Regions from separate parts of the Kitasatospora sp. NPDC101801 genome, predicted to be linked through region 1. Evidence: riboswitches for the same ligand, from Rfam matches in the RefSeq annotation. Region 1 holds a riboswitch; each other region holds the start of a gene.

Region 1 (5,704 bases):
GGGCGCCGCTCCGTGGCATTGGGGTGAGGCATCAGAGCAGCCCGAAGAAGGGGCTACTTGCCGCTCCCGGTTCTCCCGGTTGCGACACCCTTAAGGTAGGCCAACCTCCCTAGGTAGGTCAACCAACCCAGGGAACCTGACTATGGCGGCCATCCGTCCTAGGATGGTTGGCATGAGCCTCGACCCCGACGACCTGCGCCCGCCGTACGTCCAGCTGAGCACCCAGCTACGAGCGGCGATCCTGACGAAGAAGTACCTGCCCGGCGAGCAACTGCCGTCCGGCCCCGCCCTGATGAAGCACTACGGCGTCGCGAAGGCCACGGTCGGCCGGGCGATCGACCTGCTTCGGGAAGAGGGGCTGATCGTGACGCGGCCCGGCAAGGGCTCATTCGTCCGGGAGCGCACGGAGCGGCCGGTCGGTCTCCGGCCCCACCTCGAAGTCGCCTTCGCCGAGCCACAGGTGACCATCGACTTCGCCGGGTTCTCCAGCGAGACGCTGCACAGCGCGATGCAGGAGCCGATCGACAAGATCCGGTCCGGTCGGCTGACGCCGGAGTCCATCAAGGTCCGGCTGCTGCTGCCCGACACCACGGCGCCCATGGCGGTGCCCACCCTGGTGGAGGGGCTCCAGGACGACCCTGCACTCCGGGAGCGGGCCCGAGGGATCGCACTCACCAACGCCGGAGGCATCGCGCACTCGGTCGAGATGCTGGCCGAACTCGGCTTGGTGAAGTCGGCCACCGTCGAGGTGAAGGTTCACCGGGCGTCGTCGCTGTTCAAGCTCTACATCCTGAACCGGGCCGAAGCGTTCTTCGGGTTCTACCCGCTCCGCGAGCGGACCATCTCGATCGACAGCGACCCCAAGACGTTCTTCGACGTCACCGGCAAGGACACGACCCTGTTCCACCACTCGGCGGGCCCCGACGGCGAGTCGATGGGGTCTCAGTACGTCCAGCAGGCCCAGGCTTGGTTCGACAGCGTGTGGACCACCATCGCGTACGAGCGTGAGGCATGAGAGAGATCAACGAGTCACTGGCAGCTGTGCTGGCCCCGGTCCGCCACGTGCTGCTCGACTTCGACGGGCCGGTCTGCTCGGTGTTCGCCGGTCGGCCGGCGGCTGAGGTCGCGGCCCGCATGTCGGCTGAGCTTGTCGCCCGGGGCGAGGAGCTTCCCGCAGGCATCGAGACCGAGCGGGACCCGTTGGCTCTTCTGCGGCGGATCGACGGGGCGCGGCCGGAGCTGACTGCCTGGGTGGATGGTCTGCTGGAACAGCTCGAAGTGGAAGCCGTACAGGTGGCCGCTCCCAACCGGGAGGGGGAGGTGACGCTCAAGGCGTGCGCCGACTCCGGCCGGACGGTGTGGATGGTCAGCAACAACGCGGGCCGGGCCATCCAGTCGTACGTGGAGCTTCACGGGCTCCAGAGCTACGTTGCTGGCGTCTACGGGCGTGTTCCCGGCGACCCGTCGTCCATGAAGCCTTCCACCCGCCTCCTGGACGACGCGATGACCGCTGCGGCAGCCAAGCCCGAGGCGTGTGTCTTCATCGGTGACGCCGTGCGAGACGTCGAGGCCGCCAACGCCGCTGGCATCCGCAGCATCGGCTACGCCAACAAGCCCGGCAAGGCCGAAGCCCTGGCAGCCGCCGGAGCCGCCGTCGTCGTTGGGTCGATGCGGGAGATCGCGGACGCTCTGACCTGATCAGCCGTTGGGCGTTCGCCGGAGAGCCCACCACCAGCTCGGCGGGTGGGTTCATATAAGGCAAGGTCAGAGGGTTTTGGGTGTGGGGGTGTTACAGATTTCGCTACTCCATCAAGGCTCGCTGCGCTCGCGGCGCTGGCCCGCCGCTCGCCTCCGCTCCTGTCTTCGCCCCGCGACGGCGGCGGCAGCCGCGCCAGCAAGCAGGCGGCCGGAGTGTGCCGAGGTTTTAGACCCGCCGTGGCCGGGGCGGGCGGTTCCACGGTTTTACCCACCTGTCAGGACCGGGACCCGCACCGAGCAAGACCGGGGGGCCACTCGGCCAAATTGCGGTCAGGCCCAAAAGCCCTGACCGAGACGCGATGAGCTTACGGCCCCCCGATCATGCTCGGACCCAGACCAGACAGGACACCGGCCAAAACCGCTCCACCACCCGCGAGCGCGGCTGTTTGAGCCGCTAGCTGTCCGATTCGGTCGGCGGAGTTCCAGCCTCGGCAAGCCTGTCTATGAGCGCCTCAGCCAACTTGGCGTCCGCAGTGCTCAGAGATTCGATCTTTACGACTGTCCGTGATGCTCGGTCCGAGACCTGCCCATCGAGGGGAACCCCGTACCAATCCGCAGCCACCATCCGCGCCACCTGGTCAGTGGACACCTTGAAGAGCCTGGCAATGCCCTCAAACTGGTACGGCTTGGGTGGGCCGGTGTGACTACCGCTCGGCCCTTCCCAGGGGCCGTACTCGCAGACGTTCCGCCACCAGCCGTGCGACCGAGCTCTCTGACACCTGACTTGCATGGTCATGTAGTCACTTGACGATGCAACTTTCTTGGCCATGTCCCTAAATGGAGTGGTTGTCATCCATTTAGCGTAAATCTCCCCTGTGATGTACGCCACGCATACAGATTCCGCTTGATACAGCCCCTTCGACCAACGGCTCAGCGCGTGCCCGCTCCATGCCCGATCGGACGGGAATCCGCAGGGAGTCGCGGGGAACCACGGCAAGGAGCTCCCCTTGGCCCAGGTTGGCGAGTTGGCTGGTCAGCCGCCAGGCGGTGCCTACGTCTTCCAAACTGGCCACGCGAGTTCGATTCTCGTCACCCGCTCCAAACACTTCGGCCCCCCGGTCAATGACCGGGGGGCCGAAGTCGTCTGAGCTGGGGTCAGACCCTGATCAGACGCTGACGCCGTGGGCGCGCAGGTACGCGACCGGGTCGATGTCGGAGCCGTAGGACGGGCCGGTGCGGACCTCGAAGTGCAGGTGCGGGCCGGTCACGTTGCCGGTGGCGCCGGAGAGGCCCAGCTGCTGGCCGGCCGAGACGGTCTGGCCGACCTTGACGGAGATCGAGGAGAGGTGGGCGTACTCGGAGTACTTGCCGTCGGCGTGCTTGACGACGACCTCGTTGCCGTAGGACCCGCCGTTGCCGGCCGAGACCACGGTGCCGGTGGTGATGGCCTTGACCACGGTGCCGGTCGAGGCACGGAAGTCGACGCCGGTGTGGTAGCCGCTGGACCAGGAGGAACCGGAGGCGTGGTACGCGGTGGAGGTGCCGCCGCTGACCGGGGCGACGTAACCGCCGGCCGCCACGGTGGCGGGCTTGGCGGCCTCGGTGGTGGCCGGGGCGGTGGTGGTCGACTTGGCCTTGGGGGCCGTGCTGGCCTTCGGGGCCGGGGTCGACTTGGAGCGGGACGCCTTGGTGGAGTCCGTGGTGCTCGTGGAAGAGGAGGAAGAGGACTTGGTCTCGGTCTTCGGCGCCTCGGCGGCCTTCGGAGCCTCCGCGGCGGGCTGCGGCGCGACGGCCGCGGCCTGGCCGGCGAGCGAGAGCTGCTGGCCCGGGTAGATCAGGTTCGGGTTGCCACCGACCACCGAGCGGTTGTCCTGGTAGAGCTTCTCCCAACCGCCGTCCACCTGCTTGGCGGTGGCGATCTTCGAGAGGGTGTCGCCGCTGACGACCTGGTAGCTGCTCGCGGCCGGGGCGGCCGGAGCGGAGACCGGGGCCACCGCGGTGGCGGCGGTCTCGGTGGCGACGGTGGTGACGGCGGCGGCCGGGGCGGCCGGGGCGGCCTGCGGCACGGAGGCGGCGGCATGGCCCTGGTGGGCGCTGGCGGCGGCGACCGGCAGCGCGAAGGTGGCGCCGAGCACGCCGGTCGCGACGGCGATCCGGGTCAGGTGGGACAGCTGGACGCGACGGTGCTTGCCCTGTGCGGACATGGGGGTGGTCCTCTCCGACGCCTACGAGGTGAGCTGTCGGGTGCGGGCTGGAGATGCCCGGCCGCAGGAATGCGGCTTAACCCCAAGCCGGCCCGGTTCACACCGGTTCGGCGACTTACCTTGGGTCCCCCGCTCCTGCCATGCGTGCCTGGTACGAGGCGCCGGGCGGCGGCAGGACTCGGCGTTCCGCCCGGTTGAGCCCATCCGGTCGTTCACCGGACAGGCCTCGAAGCAAAGCCGATCGGCCGCCCGCTGGCAAGCCCCGGTTGAACGATGAACAAGGATGATCAGGGACGAAGGTCACGTCCGGTCCGGGACTTGCGACCCGGAGGGTCCGATTCGGCGACACTTCGTCCCCGATCGGTTCACGGAGGGTGGCCGATATCGCCGTCCGTACCCACCTGGCCCCGCTCCGCCAGCGCCGACAGTGACACCGCTCACGCCGGGCCGATACGCTCGCCACGGTCGCGCTCGAACGAAGGTGTTCGAAGCGCCGTCGAGCAGAGTTCTGTCGAGCGAGGAGCCCCGTCTGTGCGCCCCGAGGAACGGCTGGCCGTCATCCAGCGCGCGGCCGTCCGTGAGCTGGCCCGGCTCGGCCAGGAGTTCACCGCCGACGGTCCGCTGCTGCGCGGGCCCGGCACCACGGCGGTGGCGTTCCGGGAGCACGACGAGCACGGCACCGGCGGCGGCCACGTCGACCTCGGCTACGTGCTGCGGCTCGGCCAGGGCGACGCGCCGGTGATCTGGGACTGCGCGGCCGGCGTCGGCGGCACCGAGGTGGAGCGGCTGGACAGCGCGGTGCGGATGTGGGCGGGCACCACGGCGAGTGCCGTGGTCGGCCTGCTGACCGGCGGCGGCGACCACTACGACGCCCCCGAGCTCCCGGGCTGGCACGTCGTGCAGGGCCCGGCCGCGGTGTTCGGCGTCGACACCGACCCGCTGTTCGACTGGGTCGCCGAGCGGGATCTCGGCCCGGTGCTGGCCGCCGCCGTGCTGCCGGAACTGGCCGAGCGTCAGGTCAACGGCGTGAAGCTGTTCTTCGGCGGCAAGGCGGGCGACGACGTCGCCGAGGTCCGGATCAACGGGACGGTCTGCGAGTCGGCCTCCACCACGCTGCGCGCGCTGGACTGGCCGCGCGGTGAACGGCTGTGCTGGGCCCGGCTGTTCCTGCTGCTGGTCGCCGAGCACCCGGCGACGGAGACCCCGGGACAGGCCGAACCCCCGCCGCGGCGCAGCCGGTTGGGCCGCTGGTGGCGGGGCCGTCGCTGAGACCGGCCGAAGCCGGCCCGACCCGGGTCAGGCGCGCCCGGTCAGCTGGCGACCGAGGAGATGGTCTGGGCGAGTTGGGTCAGGAAGTCCTGGATCGGCTTGGCCGCCGTGGACTGGCTCAGCATGAAGCCGAAGAGCGCGGCCATGACCGCGTGACTGGTCTTCAACTGCTTGTTGCGGATGAAGATGACCACGATGATCCCGAACAGGACCAGCGCTGAGACGGAGAAGGCCACCAGGACTCACTTCCTCATTCTTTCGTAGCGAGCTTCGTGGCGGGCCCAATCCCCCGAGACCCCCGAGAACCGACCGTCCCACCCGAACTCAGTGTGGTCGTTCGTGCCGACTGCGTAAAGGACTTGCCGGAAGGCAGCCGCGAAGATCCTGCGATGTGAGACGAATTTCCGCCGACCGAGACGATAGCCCAGCCAACCTGACGGGCCGTCGAACGGGTACCCCTAACTGGAAGTTGACCGCTCCCGGGCTGGTGGGGCCGGACCTAGATCCACTGCACCGGGCCGCGGTCAGGAATG
Region 2 (5,704 bases), on a different contig from region 1:
GCGCGCACCCAGGCCGTCCTGGCGGCGCCGTCCAGCCGCAGGTAGCCGGCCCCGGTGACCCAGAGACCGGTGTCGTCCGGCATCAGCGTCATACCGCCGCCCTGGAAGCGCCGTTCGTCCACGCCGGGGAACCGCAGGGTGTGCAGGGCGGTGTCGGCCGGGGCCAGCGTCAGGCTGCCCTTGACCTCGACGTTGCCCGCCGAGCTGAGCACCACCGAGCGGTCGGCCGCGAAGGTCAGCGAGCCGGATGCTTCGACCACCAACGAGCCCACCTCCGCATCGCCGTCCAGCACCACGTGGTCGGCGATCCGGACGGCGGCGGCCGGGCCGGGCAGCTTGCCGCCCCAGCCGGCCGGGTCCGACCACGGACGGGCCGGCCGGCTCGGCTCCGGGGAGGGCGAAGGCGAGGGCTCCGGGGAGGCGGACGGCAGCGGGGCGCCGTGCGAGTGGGAGGCCCCGGGCGTGGGCGGCGGCGGAGCCGAGGCGACGTCAGGGGCGTCACCGGTGTGCCGGACCAGCTCCTCCACCCCGATCGCGGCGGCCACCGTGCCGGCCGCGATCCAGCCGAGTAGCTTTCTGCGCCCGGTCTTTGCCGAGTCGTTATCTTCCGGCCCCGCTCCGGGCCTCTTCGCGTGCCGCATGGTGCCGCGCACCCCTCCCCCGGGCCGCGCCTGCGGCCGCCTCGCCTGAAGCATAGGCAAGTCCCTTGAACGGAAAGGGATTTGATCAGATTCGATCGAAACACACCACTGGAACGGACGCTTCCGCACCATGAAGGTTCCATAAAGAAAGCATGATCCACATCACAGAGGTTTGCGGTTTGAACTTAAGTCTGCCTAACGTGCTCCCCTGTTCGTGGCCACACGGACCCAGTTCATCCGGAACGCCGAGTCCTGCCATCGGATGAACAGGCAGCAGAGCAAAGCACCATGGCAGGGGCGGGGGAACCACAGGTAAGTCGCCTGCAATTGGTCCGATTTGACCGATTTCAGGCTCGGGGTGAAGCCGTGCTCACGCACGGCCGGGCAACTCCAGCCCGAATCCGACAGCTCACCTCGCAGGCGTGGGAGAGGAACGCATCTTCATGCTGTCCAGCAGCGCGTCCAAGCGCACCCGCCGTCTGATCGCCGCGACCGGTGTGGTCGGCATCGGCCTCTCGGTCCCGTGCCTCACTGCCGGTTCCGCTTCCGCCGCCACCGTCTCCACCTGGGACAAGGTCGCCCAGTGCGAGTCCACCGGCGACTGGAGCATCAACACCGGCAACGGCTTCTACGGCGGCCTCCAGTTCACCTCCAGCACCTGGGCCGAGTTCGGCGGCACGCAGTACGCCGCCCAGGCCAACCAGGCCAGCAAGGGCCAGCAGATCGCGATCGCCGAGAAGGTGCTCGCCTCCCAGGGCCCCGGCGCCTGGCCGGTCTGCTCCGTGCAGGCCGGACTGACCAAGGGCGGCGGCGCCGCCCAGGTCGACACCTCCTCGGCCGGCACCACCGCCAAGACCACCACGCCGAAGGCCACCACCCCCAAGGCGGCCACCCCGGCGCCGAAGGCGGCCGAGCAGCAGACCACCACCACCACGACCACCGCGGCCAAGAGCTACACCGTGGTCGCCGGTGACTGGCTCTCCACCATCGCGCAGAGCCAGAACGTCGAGGGCGGCTGGGAGAAGCTCTACGAGCTGAACAAGGCGATCCTGTCCGAGGGTCCGGACATGATCTACCCGGGTCAGCAGCTGGCCCTCGGCGGCACCACCACCGTGGTGACCAGCGCGCCGAAGTCGACCGCCCCGGCGCCGAGTTCGTCGTCGGCCGGTACCGGCACCAAGACCACCAAGAGCACCAAGGCCGCGTCCGGCTCCACCGCCACCACCGCGGTGGCGGCGACCGGCAGCAAGGCCGCCGCGATCAACTTCGCGATGTCCAAGCTCGGCCAGGCTTACGTCTACGGCGGCAGCAGCAACGGCGGCTGGGACTGCTCGGGTCTGACCCAGGCGGCCTTCCGCCAGGCCGGCATCTCGCTGCCCCGGGTCGCCAACGACCAGGCGGATGCCAGCACCCGGGTCTCGCTGGACAACCTCCAGGCCGGCGACCTGCTGTTCTGGTCGAACAACGGCAGCAACTCCGGCGTCTACCACGTCGCCCTCTACATCGGCGACGGCAAGTACGTCGAGGCCGCCAACCCGCGGGCGGGCGTGAAGACCGAGTCCATCGCCAACTGGGCGCCGGACTTCGCCGGTCGCGTCTGACGCACCCAGGCCGCTGCCCCGGAGACCCTGGTCGGCTCCGGGGCAGCGGCCTGCCCGCAGCGATTATCCTGGCGGTGATGTGCGCCTTCGCTTCGTCGGTCATGTCGCGGAGTTGCCAGCCCACAGTTCGACCGCGAGGACCAGCCATGACCGTGCCGCCCACCGCGACCCAGCGGATCGCCGAGACCATCCGGCCCGCGATGCTCCAGGGTCTGCAGAACGCCGACCTCGGCGGCGCCGCCGGCACCCAGCACATCAACGCCTGGGCGGACTGGATCGCCGAGGCGGTCTTCCACACCGCCGTCCAGCCGCTCGCCGTCGAGCGCGACGCGTTCGCCGACCGGGTCGACACCCTCAGCGAGGTCGCGAAGCGGCACAAGGCCAACTACCTGGACGCGGTCCAGGACGTCCAGCGCCTGAACAGCCGGGTCGCCGAGCTGGAGGCCGAGCTGGCCGAGCTGCGCGCGACCCCCGACGAGCCGCCGACCGACTGACCGGGGCGGCCCGTTCGCCGTGTCCGCCCGGCTCCGGCGGCCTATGCTGCGGCGGTATCCCCTGCGTCCAAGGAGCCCCGCATGGCCAAGGTCACCGTCTCGCTCGACGCCGACTTCGCGATCGAGCTGATGCTGCTCTCCGGTACCAGGAACCCGCAGGACGCGGTCGAGTTGATCCTCCGTGACTACCTGGCCCGGGGCCGTCGCACCGAGGCCCGGACCTCGGACGCCGCCGACGAGGCGCGGCTCGGCGCCCGCCCCGCCCCGATCGTCCAGGAGGGCTGACCGGAGGTACGACGGCGGGGCACGAGAGATCTCTCGTGCCCCGCCGTCGTACCTCCGGTCAGCCCTTGGCGTGGGCGCCCGTCGAGCCGCGCATCACCAGCTCGGGCTGGAACATGAACTCGGCGCGCTGCCCCGGGCTCCCGCCGACCTCCTCCAGCAGGGCGTCGACGGCGGCGGTGGCCATCGCCTCGACCGGCTGACGGATGGTGGTGAGCGGCGGCTCGGTGAAGGCGATCAGCGGGGAGTCGTCGAAGCCGACCACCGAGACGTCCTGCGGCACCGCGAGCCCGCGCTGGCGGACCGCCCGGATCGCGCCGAGCGCCATCATGTCGCTGCCGCAGACGATCGCGGTGCAGCCCTTGTCGAGCAGCGCGTTGGCCGCGGCGTGGCCGCCCTCGACGCTGAACAGGGTGTGGTGGACCAGCCCTTCGGCCTCCGCCTCGGTCAGGCCGAGCAGCTCGCGCACGGCCGCCGTGAAGCCCTCGATCTTGCGCAGCACCGGGACGTACCGGCGCTGGCCGACCGCGAGGCCGATCCGCTCGTGGCCGAGCTCGACCAGGTGCTGGACCGCCATCCACATCGCGGCCCGGTCGTCCGGTGAGATGAACGGGGCGGCGATCTTCTCGCTGTACCCGTTGATCAGCACGAACGGGACCTGACGGCCGGTCAGCTTGGCGTACCGGTCGTGGTCGGCGGTCGAGTCGGCGTGCAGACCGGAGACGAAGACGATGCCGGCCACCCCTCGCTCGACCAGCATCTCCACCAGTTCGTCCTCGGTGGAACCGCCCGGGGTCTGGGTGCAGAGCACGGGGGTGTACCCGTGCCGGCTCAGCACCTGTTCGATCACCTGGGCCAGCGCCGGGAAGATCGGGTTGCTGAGCTCGGGGGTGATCAGGCCGATCAGGCCGGCGCTGCGCTGCCGCAGCCGGGTCGGGCGCTCGTAGCCGAGCACGTCCAGGGCGGCCAGCACCGTCTGCCTGGTCGTGGCCGAAACCCCTGCTTTGCCGTTGAGGACGCGGCTGACGGTCGCTTCACTGACCCCCGCCTGCGCCGCGATGTCCGAAAGTCGCGCCGTAGTCACGATCCCAGAGCCTATTGCAACCACGTCAGACCGCCCACCAGATGGTGCTGTCCGCCGGCAGCAGGGTGGCACCGTCCACCGCGACGGCTTCGGTGGAGGAGAGCAGGATACGGCCGGGCGCCGCGATCCGGACCGGCTCGGCGCCGACGTTCACGGTGCAGACGAAGGAGCCACGACGGAAGGCCAGCACCCCGGCCGGGGTGTCCAGCCACTCCACCGAGGCACCGGCCCCGAGGTCCGGGTGCTCCCGCCGCACGGTCAGCGCGCTGCGGTAGAGCTCCAGGGTCGAGGTCGGGTCCCCGGCCTGCGCCTCCACGCTCAGCCCGGCCCAGTCGGCGGGCTGCGGCAGCCAGCTCGGGCCGCCGACGGTGGGGCCGAAGCCGTACGGCGCCTCGGTGCCCGACCACGGGATCGGCACCCGGCAGCCGTCCCGGAAGCCGTCCTGACCGGCCTGCCGGAAGAACGACGGGTCCTGCCGGACCTCGTCCGGGAGGTCGGTGACGTCCGGCAGCCCGAGCTCCTCGCCCTGGTAGACGTAGGCGGAACCGGGCAGCGCGAACATCAGCAGGGTGGCGGCGCGGGCCCGGCGCAGGCCGAGTTCGCGGTCGCCGGGGGTGCGGATCTGGGTGCCCAGGCCGGGCGGGTTGGCGAACCGGGTGGCGTGCCGGGTGACGTCGTGGTTGGACAGCACCCAGGTCGCCGGGGCGTCCACCGGACGCATCGCGTCCAGCGAGGTGTCGATCACCTCGCGCAGCTCGGCGGCGTCCCAGGAGGTGCCCAGGTACTGGAAGTTGAACGCCTGGTGCAGCTCGTCCGGGCGGACGTAGTTGGCGGTCCGTTGGACGGTCGGGGTCCACGCCTCGGCGACGCCGATCCGGTCGCCCGGGTACTCGTCCAGGATCCGGCGCCAGGCGCGGTAGATGGCGTGCACGCCGTCCTGGTCGAAGAACGGCATCACGTCGTTGCCGAGCAGCTTGAGCTGGTCGGCGCCGCCCAGGTCGGGCAGGCCCGGGGCCTTCACCAGGCCGTGCGCGACGTCGATCCGGAAGCCGTCCACGCCCATGTCGAGCCAGAACCGCAGGATCGAGCGGAACTCGTCGGCGACCGCCGGGTTCTCCCAGTTGAAGTCCGGCTGCTCGGGGGCGAACAGGTGCAGGTACCAGTCGCCGTCGGTGCCGTCCGGGTTCACCGTGCGGGTCCAGGCCGGGCCGCCGAAGATGGACTCCCAGTCGTTGGGCGGCAGTTCACCACTGGCACCCTTACCGGGCCGGAAGTGGTAGCGCTCGCGCAGCGGCGAGGCCGGCCCCTCGCGCAGCGCGCGCTGGAACCACTCGTGCTGGTCGGAGGAGTGGTTGGGCACCAGGTCCACGATGATCCGCAGACCCAGCTCGTGCGCGTCCCGGATCAACCCGTCCGCGTCCAGCAGGGTGCCGAACATCGGGTCCACCGCGCGGTAGTCCGCCACGTCGTACCCCGCGTCCGCCTGCGGCGAGGCGTAGAACGGCGACAGCCACACCGCGTCCACACCCAGCGCCTTCAGGTACGGCAGCCGGCTGCGCACACCCGGCAGGTCACCCATGCCGTCCCCGTTCGAGTCGGCGA
Region 3 (5,704 bases), on a different contig from region 1:
GCGTCACCCAACTCGGTGCGCAGGGAGGCGAGTTCCTCGGTCACGAGCCGACGGACCAGCTCGGCGGTGGCCTTCTCGCCGGTGTCGGCGAGCACCACGTCGTTGTGGATCCACTGCCAGATCTGCGAGCGGGAGATCTCGGCGGTGGCCGCGTCCTCCATCATGTTGAAGATGCCGACGGCACCCAGACCGCGCAGCCACGCCTCGATGTAGCGGACGCCGACCTGGACGGCGTTGTGCAGACCGGCCTCGGTGCAGGTGCCGCCCGCGCCCGCGATGTCGAGCAGCTGAGCGGGCGTCACCGGCTCGGCGGAGCCGGGGTTGTCCTTCTGGTTCGGCCGGTCGCCGAGCACCGCGTCGAAGCAGGCGCGGGCGACCGGAACGAGGTCGGGGTGGGCGACCCAGGAGCCGTCGAAGCCGTTGCCGGCCTCGCGCTCCTTGTCGGCCTTGACCTTCTCCAGCGCGGCGGCGTTGACCGCGGGGTCGCGGCGGGACGGGATGAAGGCGGCCATCCCGCCGATCGCGTGGGCGCCGCGCCGGTGGCAGGTCTGCACCAGCAGCCGGGCGTAGGCGGCCATGAACGGCGAGGTCATCCCGACCGTGTTGCGGTCCGGGAGGATGTAGTGCGCGCCGGCGTCCCGGAAGTTCTTCACGATCGAGAACAGGTAGTCCCACCGGCCGGCGTTCAACCCGGCGGCGTGGTCCCGGAGTTCGTAGAGGATCTCGTCCATCTCGAACGCGGCGGTGATGGTCTCGATCAGCACGGTGGCGCGGATCGTGCCGTGCTCGATGCCGAGCGCGGCCTGCGCGTGGGTGAAGACGTCGTTCCAGAGCCGGGCTTCCAGGTGGCTCTCGGTCTTCGGGAGGTAGAAGTACGGGCCGGAGTTCGGGTCCTCGGCGCCGCGCGCGAGCAGCCGGGCGGCGTTGTGGAAGAAGTAGAGGCCGAAGTCGAACAGCCCGCCGGAGACCGGGGTGCCGTCGACCATCAGGTGGCTCTCGTCCAGGTGCCAGCCCCGGGGGCGGACCACCACGGTGGCCAGCTCGGCGGCGGGCTTGAGGGTGTAGGACTTGCCCGCGTCGGTGGCGAAGTCGATCCGGCCCTCGAAGGCGTCGATCAGGTTGACCTGGCCGCTGACCACGTTCTCCCAGGTGGGGGCGGTGGCGTCCTCGAAGTCCGCGAGCCAGACCTTCGCGCCGGAGTTGAGGGCGTTGATCACCATCTTGCGGTCGGTCGGGCCGGTGATCTCCACCCGGCGGTCCTGCAGTGCACGCGGCGCCGGGGCGACCTTCCAGTCCCCGGCGCGGATCGCGGCGGTCTCGGGGAGGAAGTCGAGGGTGCCGGCCGCCGCGATCTCGTCCCGGCGGGTTTTCCGTCGGGCCAGGAGCTCCTGCCGGCGGCCTTCGAACGCACGGTGCAGACCGACCACGAAGGCGACCGCCTCGGGAGTGAGCACCTCCTCGCTGCGGGGGACGCGCGGTCCGGCGACAGTGACGACCGGAGCGGCGGGGGAAGCGCCGACGGGTCCCTGATCTGCAGCCATGGCAGAACACTCCTTGGACAGTTGAGCCAACAGGGAAATTCCGGTGGGAACTTCCTCGATACCGACCCGTCTACTGGCGGGTTCGGTTCTGTAAGGTGGAGACTAGTTTCCGCGATACAGAATTTCAACGCTTTGTTGAGATAGATCGCTGGGACTCTACTCCTCCTCCGACAGTGAAGGGAACGCCGGTGGCCAGCACCTCCGCCGCAGCACCCACAGGGGCCGACCGTGCCACCGGCGGCGTGCAGTCCGTCGAGCGCGCCTTCCAACTCCTCGAAGCCCTGGCCGACTCCGGCGGGGTGGCCACCCTGAGCGAGCTCTCCGCCACTTCGGGCCTGCCGATGCCGACCATCCACCGCCTGGTTCGTACCCTCGTGCAGCAGGGCTATGTCCGCCAGGACACCGCCCGTCGCTACACCCTGGGCCCCCGGCTGATCCGGCTCGGCGAGACCGCGGGTCGGCTGCTCGGCAGCTGGGCCCGCCCGTACCTGGCCGAGCTGATGGAGGCCACCGGCGAGACCGCCAACCTGGCCGTCCTGGAGGGCGGCGAGGTGGTCTACGTCGGCCAGGTCCAGTCGCGCCGCTCGATGCGGATGTTCACCGAGGTGGGCCGCCGGGTGCAGCCGCACTGCACCGGCGTCGGCAAGGCCCTGCTGGCCCAGCTGGAGGAGGCCGAAGCGCGCGGCGTACTCGGCACCCAGCCGCTCCAGTCGCACACCCCGTACACCGTCACCGATCCGGCCGAGCTGTTCGCCCAGCTGGCCCAGGCCCGGGAGCGCGGCTACGTGGTGGACGACCAGGAGCAGGAGATCGGGGTCCGCTGCATCGCGGTCGCCGTCCCCGGCGCGCCGACCCCCACCGCCCTCTCGGTCTCCGGCCCCGAGGCCCGGATCCGGGCACTGGAGGCCCAGGCGGGCAACACCTCACTGGTCCCGGTGATGCGGCAGATCGCCGGCCGGCTCGGCCAGGTACTGGCCCCCTGACACCGGGGCGGTGGCCCTAGGACGCCGGGGCGGTCGCCCGACACCCGCCCGGCGCACTGTCCCCGCCTCCGGGCGAATCCGCGTCGCGCGGCTACAGTGCGTAGCGGGACGACCGCGTTCGGCAGACAGGTGATGACAGTGACCAGATGGGTGATGGCGGGCCTGGCCGCCTCGGCTGCGCTGATGATCGGCGCCACGACGGCGGGGGCGGCGCCCTCGAGCTCCGACCTCATGGTGGTCCGGCTGGACCCTGACCCGGTCGCGCCGGGCGGGACCACCACCGTGCACGGCTTCGTCGCCAACCTCGGCCCGCAGCGGACGGCCTCGCCGTTCACCGTGCTGGTCGACCTGCCGGCCGGGTTCACCGCCGAGGGGCCGTACTTCCCGGCCGGCTGCCGGGCCCTGTCCGACCAGGTCGTGCAGTGCACGTTCGGCGCCGGGCTGCCCCCGCTGGAGACCGCGACCGCGCTGGTGCCGGTCCGGGCGGACGCCGACGTGCCCCCCGGCACGGTGGCCGAGGGGCACGTCAGGGTGGTCAGCATGGACGATCACAACCCCGCGAACAACAGCACGCCGTTCACGCTGACCGTCGGCTGACCCGAGCTCAGCTCACGGTCAGCGGTAGACCCGGACGTAGTCCGAGGCGAAGCTGATCGGTGCGGAGCCGCTGGGCCCCGGGTGGTACTGCCCGGCACCCACCGAGAGGTTGAGGATCAGGTAGGCCGACCAGTTCGCCCCGACACCGGTGCCGTCGGAGAAGACCTTGGCCCCGTTCACGTACCAGTCGACGGAGTTGGCGCCGTAGTAGGTCCCGATGGTGACCCACTTGTCGGGGCCGACCGCGTTCGCGTCGGTGTGGTACTTCAGGCCGGACTTGACGTGGTTGGTCAGCTCCAGCAGCGCCGCGTTGTCGGGGTGGTACTCGAAGCTGTCGATCTCGCCGTTGCCGTCCTTCCAGGTCCACAGCGCGGGCCAGGCCCCGGAGCCGGCCGGCAGCTCGACCCGGGCCTCGGCGTAGTCGCCGGTCTTCACCTGGAAGCCCTGTGCGGAGTACTCGGTGGTGAGCAGCCCGGTGTCCCAGGCCTGCTTGCCGCTCTCCAGGGTGTGCGCGGACGGCTTCGCGGTGAAGGTGGCCACACCGCCGGAGACCGAGACGCCGCCGGGGTTCAACCAGTCGAGCTTGTTGTCGTCCGGGTTGTGGTTGCCGTAGCGGTACGCGCTGCTGCGGTCGCCGACCCACTTGGAGCCCCAGGCGATCGAGCTGTCGAACTCCTCCGACCAGGTCAGCGCCTTGCCGGGGATCGGCGAGCCGCCCACCGGCGGGGTGGGCGTCGGGGTGGGGGTCGGCGTCGGGGTGGGCGTGGGGATCGGCGTCGGCGTGGGCGTGGGGGCGACCGTGCCGCCGACGGTCAGCTTCTGCGACGGCAGGTTGTGCCAACTCCCGCCCTGGTCCTGCCAGAAGCCGAACTGGGTGTACGTCCCGGCGGGCAGCGTCCGGGCCGCGCTGGTGAAGTTCACGCCGCCCGGGCAGATCTGCACGTTGCTCGCGTTGCCGGGGAAGTCGAGGTTCCGGCCGGCCGCGTCCCGGACGCCGACGCCGAGCGTCTTCGCGGTGAAGCAGGCGCTGGAGTGCACGGTCAGACCCGCCTTGGTCGCGGTGTTCGCGGCCGTCGAGCTGAGGGTGAGCCGGTCCTGCGTGACGGTGGTGGCCGCCTGTGCCTGACCGGCCAGGCCGGTGGCGACCAGGGGTACCGCCACCAGGGCGGCCGCACCGAGGCGTGCGGGGGTAAGGGCGATGCGCATGGGCAGGTCCTCTGCGACGCCTGCGAGGTGAGCTGTCGGGTTCGGGCGAGAGGAATCGCCCGGCCGCAGTGGGTGCGGCTTCACCCCGAGCGACCCCCGTACCGGAGCAGGGGAGAGCGCAGACTGACCTGGTTCCCCCGCTCCTGCCCATGTTTCGGTGATCGGGTACCCGGCACCGGGTGGACAGGACTCGGCGTCCCGGCGACGAGGTCCGCGTAGGTGCGGACGACTCCATGCAGGCTAGGCAGATCGCCTGTCCATCGACAACGAGAGCTGCCTCACACCAGGTTTGGCGAGCCCCCGGCCGGTGCGGACCGACGCACCCGCCCGACCGCGACCGCCGGGCCCCGGCTCGGCCCCGCTCTCACCCCGGCGCCCCTGTTCGACACTTCGACCGCTCGCGGTACACGACAAGTCGTATGAGTTCCACGGTAGTTACGCGCGGATGAAGTGTTTCCGCAGCCCTTCCGCAGCGTTCTGACATGCCCTCACAATGACAGCCATGCGAATCACTCTACGCGCGTTGCAGACCCGTGCCGCTTCCGTCGCGATGGTCGGCCTGGTCGCCCTGGCCCCCACCGCCGTGTTCGCCACCGACGCCTCCGCCACGGTCAGCGGGAGCATCTGCCTGACGGCGCTGCCGAGCCAGGGCCGGGACACCATCCGGCTGATCGACGCGGGCGGCCCGTTCCCGTACAGCCAGGACGGCATCGTCTTCCAGAACCGGGAGGGCGTGCTGCCGAGCCAGTCCACCGGTTACTACCACGAGTACACCGTCAAGACGCCGGGGTCGTCGACCCGGGGCGCCCGACGGATCGTCACCGGCAAGGTCTTCCAAGAGGACTACTACACCTCCGACCACTACGCGACCTTCTACAAGGTCAACTTCGGCTGCTGACCACTCCCCCACGGCCGCCCGCCCCCACTCCCCGGGGGCGGCGGCCTCGTCGTTCCGCTGACCTGACGTCAGGTCCTTCCGCGCGACGTACGGCCGGAGCGCGGGGCCCGCCACTGGTTGTTGAACCCTGCACCCTCACGTTGAGGCGAACGGGAACCGGGAGTCTGCCTCACCTGTGCTGCGGGACCTGGTTGTCCGGCTGGTCGAGCCAGGGGACCTGGTGGCCGGCCGCCACGGTCAGGCCGAAGCGTTCGACTCCCGGCCGGCCTTCGGCCTGCCACCACCGAACGGCACGTTCGAAGGCCTGCCACAACCGACGGGGGCCCGCCTGGTACACGGTGGTCTCCGGCTGGTCCTTACGCCGGACAACCGCTGCCCACGACCTGTCGTCACCAAGCCCGTAGAACCAGGCGGTTGTCGTGGCGTCGTCCTGTTCGTGGATCACGTGTGTCACGTCCGGCACCACCAGGCCGATGACG
Region 4 (5,704 bases), on a different contig from region 1:
CGCCGGTGACGTGCTTGTAGAGCGAGGGGGTGGCGACCCCCGCCCGGGCGGCCACGGCGGCCAGGGTGAGGCCGTCGGAGCCCTGGGCGTCGATCAGCTCCAGGGCGTGGTCGACCACGGCGGCGGGGGAGAGTCCGGCCCTCGGCATCAGGCGACCTCGTCCAGGAAGGGGAGCAGGGCGTCGGCGGTGGCCTGCGGGAACTCCGCCATCGGGTAGTGCCCGGCACCGTCGATCATCACCTTACGGGCCTTCAGCGCGACCGCCTGGCGCTCGGCCACCGCGGCCGGGTCCGGGAAGTCCGGGTCCTGGCTGCCCATCAGGACCAGCGCGGGGCAGCGCAGCCCGGCCGCCCAGCCGGTCGGCGCCGAGTCCCCGGCCACGTATCCCCTGGTGGCCTGCTTGCGGCCGGGGGTACGCAGGGCGGCCACGGCGGCGCTGCGGTACTCGGCGAAGTCGGCGGGCTTCGCGGTCGGGTACGCCTTGCCGAGGTAGCCGCCCCAGACGGCGGGGACGTGCACCAGGGCGAGGCCGAGCACCTTGAGCAGGGCGCGCTGGACGGCGGTCGGCGGCAGGTTCTCCACGAAGGCGTCGACCAGGGCGATGCCGGCCACCCGCTCGGGGGCCAGGCCGGCCGCCCGCAGCACGGTGGCGCCGGTGTAGGAGTTGCCGACCAGGGCGGCCCGCCCGATGCCCAGGTGGTCCAGCAGGGCCAGGGTGTCCTCGGCGATCGCGGCGGGGGAGTAGTCGCTCCAGGCGATCGAGGACTCGCCGAAGCCGCGCAGGTCCAGGGTGATCACCCGGTGGCCGGCCGCGGTGAGCAGCGGGCGCAGGTGCCGGTACACCGTGCGGGAGTCCAGCATGCCGGGGAGCAGGACGACCGGCAGGCCGGTCTCGGTGGCGGTGTCGTCGTAGGCCAGCCGGCCGCCGGGGACGTCCAGGTACTGGGTGGTGAAGGTCTGCGTCATAGCCATGAAGCTAAGGCTAATAGCCTTAGTCGTCAAGCGCCCGCCGGGGCGGGAAGCCGGTGGGATAGCGTGCGGGGCGATCGCACCGCACCGAACCTGAGGGGTCGTCATGCCGTTCATCAACGTCAAGCAGCTGGCCGGTCGGACCGTGGAGCAGCGGGCCGAGATCGCCCGCGAGCTCACCGAGACCTACGTCCGGATCACCGGGGTGAGCCCGGAGGCGGTGACCGTGGTGATCGAGGAGATCCCGCTGGAGAACTGGGCGGCGGGCGGGGAGACCTACGCCGCCAAGCGGGCCGCGGGCTGACCGCCGCTCAGATCCCCTCGACCCGGAACGGGTCGTGCTCGGCGAGCAGCTTGTCGAGCCGGGCCTGGTCGACCCGGGAGGAGATCTGGCCGGCGTCCTGGCGGTCGCGGATCACCTTGGCGAGGGTGAACGCCGCGGTGATCTCGTAGAGCAGGCCGACCGCCAGGAAGCCGCGCATCCAGGGGTCGACCGGCAGGTAGGCGATCCCGATCACCAGGGCGGCGGAGGCCAGGGCGAAGGACAGGACAGCCTGCAGGTAGTAGGCGTTGGTGGTCCGGGGCTGCATCGGAGTGCTCATGTCCCGAGGGTCTCCAACTCCCTTGCCGGGCGCCTGAGTACGGATACTCAACCGGCCGTCGCGCACCGTCACCGAGTAGTCGAGCAAAAGCCGCATTCCGGTCACGGGTCGTCAGAAGAGATGGACTGCACCTCGCTAGCCGCTTGGAATCATGGGCTCCTAGGATTAACGTTTGATAACGCAGCGCGGTCGGCAACGCCGTACCCAGAACGGCACCGTGCGCCGTCGCCTAATCCTCAGGACCCGCCTCGCCGGTGGGTCCGGGAGCCGGGGAACCACCGTTCCTTGGGGTGAATCGACCGAGTCCCGCACCCGGTCGTAGGAGACCTTCCTGCTCCGAACCCGTCAGCTAACCCGGTAGGCGCGAAGGAAGGAAAGGAGCGCGCCTCCGTGGCGTCGACGCACTCCCCGGCACACCCCCGCACCGACTCCGGCAACCAGCTGCTGCTGGACCACCCGGACGCAGCCAGGCACCGGATGCCCCGTCAGCCCCGCTCCGGCGGTCCGCTGATCGGCGTCACCGCGATGACCGCAGCCCTCGGCGCGACGGCCTTCGCCGCCGCCGCCCCGGCCGGTGCGGCCCCGCAGCCGCCCGCCGTCGCGGCCGCCGACTCCGCCGACCAGGACGGGCCGCAGCCGCTGCTCTCGGCCGACCCCGGGCTGGCCCTCGCCGCCCGGATCCAGCTCCAGGCGGACGGGCAGCGCACCGCCGCCGACGAGTCCGCCCGGCTGGCCGCGGCCCAGGAGGCGGAGGCCAAGCGGGCCGCCCAGGCGGCCGAGGCGAAGCGCGCCGAGCAGCACGGCGGGTTCGCGGCGCCGACCACCAACTACGAGCTGACCGCGCACTACGGCCAGTCCGGCTCGTACTGGTCGCACCTGCACACCGGCCTGGACTTCGCGGCGCCCACCGGCACCCCGGTCACCGCGGTCGGCGCGGGCACCGTCACCTCGGCCGGCTGGTCGGGCGCGTACGGCTACCGGGTGATCGAGACCCTGGGCGACGGCACCGAGATCTGGTACTGCCACCTCTCCTCGATCGTCACCGCCTCCGGCGAGGTCGCCCCCGGCACCGTGCTCGGCAAGGTCGGGGCCACCGGCAACGTCACCGGACCGCACCTGCACCTGGAGGTCCGGCCGGACGGTGCCGCCCCGATCGACCCGCTGGACTGGCTGCGCGAGCGCGGCATCAACCCCTGACGCACCGTCGGAGCCGGGCCCGCCGTCTCGGCGGGCCCGGCTCCCTCACTCCTCCGCCGCGGTCCGCTCCGCCTGCTCGGCGAGGTACGCCTCGATCTCCTCGGTGCCCGGCTCCGGGGCCAGGTCCGGGTACTCGTGCACCAGCAGGGCGGGGAGTCCGGGGACGGTCCACTCGCCGATCAGCCGGAGCGCCTCCTCGGCCACCGCCGCCTCGAAGCCGTCGAAGTCGCCGGAGAGCTCGTCCGGCATCGGCAGACCGAGCGCGTTCAGCCCCGCCAGGTTGCGGTAGCTGCGCTGCATCAGCCGGTTCTCCAGCAGCAGCCGGGCGCCGTCGGTGGCCATCCCGATCGAGATCAGCCTGGTCCGCCCCCAGCCGCCGTCGGCGTCGATCTCGTCCAGCTCGGTGAGCGCGCCGTACGCCTCGGCCCGCTGCTCCGGCGTCAGGTCCCGGAAGCCGTCCAGCCAGGCCCGGACCGCCGCCTCGTCGGTGGTGTCCACCCCGGCCGCCCGGAGCAGCAGCGTGTAGAGCCGGGGCCAGGTGACCAGGTGCGGCTGCCGGAGCAGCCCGCAGAGCAGCTCGCCCTGCCAGTCCACCTCGGCGTGCAGCCGCTCCTGCCGCTTGGCGTTCAGCCGCCGGGCCGCCCGCTGACGGTCGATCAGCAGCCCCACCGCCCGCCCGTACGCGCCGGGGTCGGCCGCCGGCTGGACGTACAGGTAGATCCGCTCGTACAGCAGCTGCTCGACCACCGGCGAGCTCAGCTCGGGGTAGCCGTCGTGCATCCGGCCGTCCCCCAGCTCCAGCAGGGCCAGCACCGTCCGGACCGCCTCCACCGGGACGGGTTCGAGCCCCTGGTCGGCCGCCCAGGCGAGCAGGTCGTCGGCACGGGTGCGCGGGCTGAGCCGGAGGTCGTCGTCGTTCACCCTCGTACGGTAGCCGCTGCCCGGGCCGGGAGCCGTCCGTCCCGGACGGGGGTGGGGTAATCCCCACCCCCGGTCCGCCGGGGGACCTCATGTCGCGGACGGCTCCGATCGGGCACCTTTGAGGGGTGGGCAGCGAGCAGGGCAACCAGACCGAGGAGCCGGTGATGACCAGTCAGACCTTTCCGTACGCCGAGCGCAGCAGCAGTGTCGGCACCAGCAGCGATCGGGTGCGGCCGGGGTTCTGGCGGGCGCCGTTCGCCGCCGCCACCTACCGGGAGGTCGGCTTCGTGCTCGGCTCGCTGCCGATCGCGATCCTGGGCTTCACCTTCGCGGTCACCTTCTTCTCGCTCGGGGTCGGCCTGCTGGTGACCGCGCTCGGGTTCCCGGTGTTCGCCCTGTTCACCTCAGGCTCGCGGGGCTTCGCCGCGCTGGAGCGGCACCGGGCCGCCACCCTGCTCGGCACCGAGGTCGCCGCCCCCGCCCCGGTGGCGCAGTCCCGGCCCGGCTTCTGGGGCTCCGTCACCGCCCGGATGGCCGACAAGGCGGGCTGGAAGGCGGCGCTGTACCAGGTGCTGATGCTGCCCTGGAGCATCCTGAGCTTCACCCTGACGGTGACCTTCCTGGTGACCGGCTGGGTGCTCGCGCTCTACCCGGCCTACCACTGGGTGTTCGCCCGCTACACCGACTGGCCGGGCTACCGGGTCTACGACTTCACCACCGACGCCGGGGCGCACCACGAGTACTACCTCACCTCGGCCGGGGACATCGCGGGCGTCTCGCTGCTCGGCCTGGTGCTGGTCCTCCTGACCCCGGCGCTGATCCGCGGCCTGACCAACCTCTCCCGCGCGGCGGTCAAGGGGCTGTGCGGCAGCCGCTGACCGGATGCGGCCCAGCCGCTCCCGTGCTCCGATGAACAGGCCCGGTACCGCTCCCCGGTACCGGGCCTGACGCATCCCCGGGAGGCCCGGTGCACACCCCCGGCACGCTGATCACCTCACGTCCGCTGGACGAGTACTGCGGCCTGTTCGGCCTGACCAGGGCCGCGCTGGCCGCGCTGCCCGGGCCGGTGCTGGACTGCCCCGGCGGCGCGGCCGGGCTGACCGCCGAGGCCCGCGAGCTCGGCGTCACGGTGATCGCCACCGATCCGGCGTACGCGGTCCCGCGGCCCGAGCTCACCGCGCTGGCGGTGGCCGGCCGGGACCGGATGGCCGCCTGCCTGGCGGTGGCCCCGGAGCGGCACCTGCCCGCCGGGCGGCTGCGCCCCGAGCGCTACCTGCGCAGCTGGGACCGGGCCCGCCGGCTGTTCGCGGCCGACAGCGCCGCCCGGCCGGAGCGCTACGTGGCCGCCGCGCTGCCCGGACTCCCGTTCGCCGACGGCTCGTTCGCGCTCACCCTGAGCGCCTACCTGCTGTTCGCCTACCCCGAGCTGTTCCCGCCCGAGCGGCAGCTCGCCGGGCTGCTGGAGCTGGTCCGGGTCACCGCCCCGGACGGCGAGGTCCGGGTCCACCCGCTGCACGACGGCGCCGGCCGCCCGTGCCCGCACCTGCCGCAGCTGCGCTCCGCACTGGGGGAGCACCGGGTGGCCAGCGAGATCGTCAGGTTCGCCCGCCCGGGCGACGGCCGGACCCGCCGGGTGCTGGTGCTCAGGAAGGCGCAGCGGTGGGGCTCGGGACGGCGGCGGGGAGCTTCTTGAGGATCTCCTCGCCGACCACCCGGCGGCGGGAGTCCTGCGGCGCGGTCCGGTAGTTGCGCAGCTTGTCCTCCACCGCGAAGCGCAGGCTGCGCTTCTCCTCCGGGGTCAGCGGGAGCTGGAGCACCGCCTCCCGGGCGGCCAGCATCGCCTGCAGCAGCTCGAAGGCGGACAGGTCGCTGCGGATCGCGCCGATCACCAGCGGCAGGTTCTCGTGGTCCGGCCGCCCCTGGAACAGGGCCAGCGCCTGCACCCGCAGACCCTCGGTCTCGGCCTCGAACAGCTTCCTGACCTCGGCCGGGCTGAAGTTCAGCTCCCGGGCCCG

What was found. A riboswitch is a leader RNA that binds a small molecule or an ion and turns the genes downstream of it on or off. The one in region 1 is predicted to bind cyclic di-AMP.
Region 2: another riboswitch for cyclic di-AMP. It lies ahead of ACIRPK_RS25725 (transglycosylase family protein); the one in region 1 lies ahead of ACIRPK_RS06120 (peptidoglycan DD-metalloendopeptidase family protein).
Region 3: another riboswitch for cyclic di-AMP. It lies ahead of ACIRPK_RS03710 (hypothetical protein); the one in region 1 lies ahead of ACIRPK_RS06120 (peptidoglycan DD-metalloendopeptidase family protein).
Region 4: another riboswitch for cyclic di-AMP. It lies ahead of ACIRPK_RS32400 (M23 family metallopeptidase); the one in region 1 lies ahead of ACIRPK_RS06120 (peptidoglycan DD-metalloendopeptidase family protein).

What each region holds. Positions count from the first base shown of each region.
Region 1 is NZ_JBIWML010000002.1:406,825-412,528, forward strand. Features, by position in the region: gene ACIRPK_RS06105 (GntR family transcriptional regulator) at 173-1,015, shown strand; gene ACIRPK_RS06110 (HAD family hydrolase) at 1,012-1,698, shown strand; gene ACIRPK_RS06115 (hypothetical protein) at 2,153-2,587, opposite strand; gene ACIRPK_RS06120 (peptidoglycan DD-metalloendopeptidase family protein) at 2,865-3,902, opposite strand; cyclic di-AMP (ydaO/yuaA leader) riboswitch at 3,908-4,073, opposite strand; gene ACIRPK_RS06125 (DUF6348 family protein) at 4,434-5,171, shown strand; gene ACIRPK_RS06130 (hypothetical protein) at 5,213-5,407, opposite strand.
Region 2 is NZ_JBIWML010000028.1:19,572-25,275, forward strand. Features, by position in the region: gene ACIRPK_RS25720 (hypothetical protein) at 1-545, opposite strand, end outside; cyclic di-AMP (ydaO/yuaA leader) riboswitch at 875-1,077, shown strand; gene ACIRPK_RS25725 (transglycosylase family protein) at 1,064-2,242, shown strand; gene ACIRPK_RS25730 (hypothetical protein) at 2,389-2,736, shown strand; gene ACIRPK_RS25735 (hypothetical protein) at 2,818-3,021, shown strand; gene ACIRPK_RS25740 (LacI family DNA-binding transcriptional regulator) at 3,080-4,102, opposite strand; gene ACIRPK_RS25745 (glycoside hydrolase family 13 protein) at 4,128-5,704, opposite strand, start outside.
Region 3 is NZ_JBIWML010000001.1:838,750-844,453, forward strand. Features, by position in the region: gene aceB (malate synthase A) at 1-1,541, opposite strand, end outside; gene ACIRPK_RS03700 (IclR family transcriptional regulator) at 1,730-2,524, shown strand; gene ACIRPK_RS03705 (hypothetical protein) at 2,663-3,121, shown strand; gene ACIRPK_RS03710 (hypothetical protein) at 3,140-4,327, opposite strand; cyclic di-AMP (ydaO/yuaA leader) riboswitch at 4,330-4,497, opposite strand; gene ACIRPK_RS03715 (ribonuclease domain-containing protein) at 4,878-5,225, shown strand; gene ACIRPK_RS03720 (methyltransferase domain-containing protein) at 5,395-5,704, opposite strand, start outside.
Region 4 is NZ_JBIWML010000046.1:34,621-40,324, forward strand. Features, by position in the region: gene ACIRPK_RS32380 (TetR/AcrR family transcriptional regulator) at 1-148, opposite strand, end outside; gene ACIRPK_RS32385 (alpha/beta fold hydrolase) at 148-972, opposite strand; gene ACIRPK_RS32390 (4-oxalocrotonate tautomerase family protein) at 1,076-1,273, shown strand; gene ACIRPK_RS32395 (YiaA/YiaB family inner membrane protein) at 1,281-1,571, opposite strand; cyclic di-AMP (ydaO/yuaA leader) riboswitch at 1,788-1,949, shown strand; gene ACIRPK_RS32400 (M23 family metallopeptidase) at 1,962-2,768, shown strand; gene ACIRPK_RS32405 (hypothetical protein) at 2,814-3,689, opposite strand; gene ACIRPK_RS32410 (sensor domain-containing protein) at 3,815-4,567, shown strand; gene ACIRPK_RS32415 (class I SAM-dependent methyltransferase) at 4,657-5,382, shown strand; gene ACIRPK_RS32420 (hypothetical protein) at 5,333-5,704, opposite strand, start outside.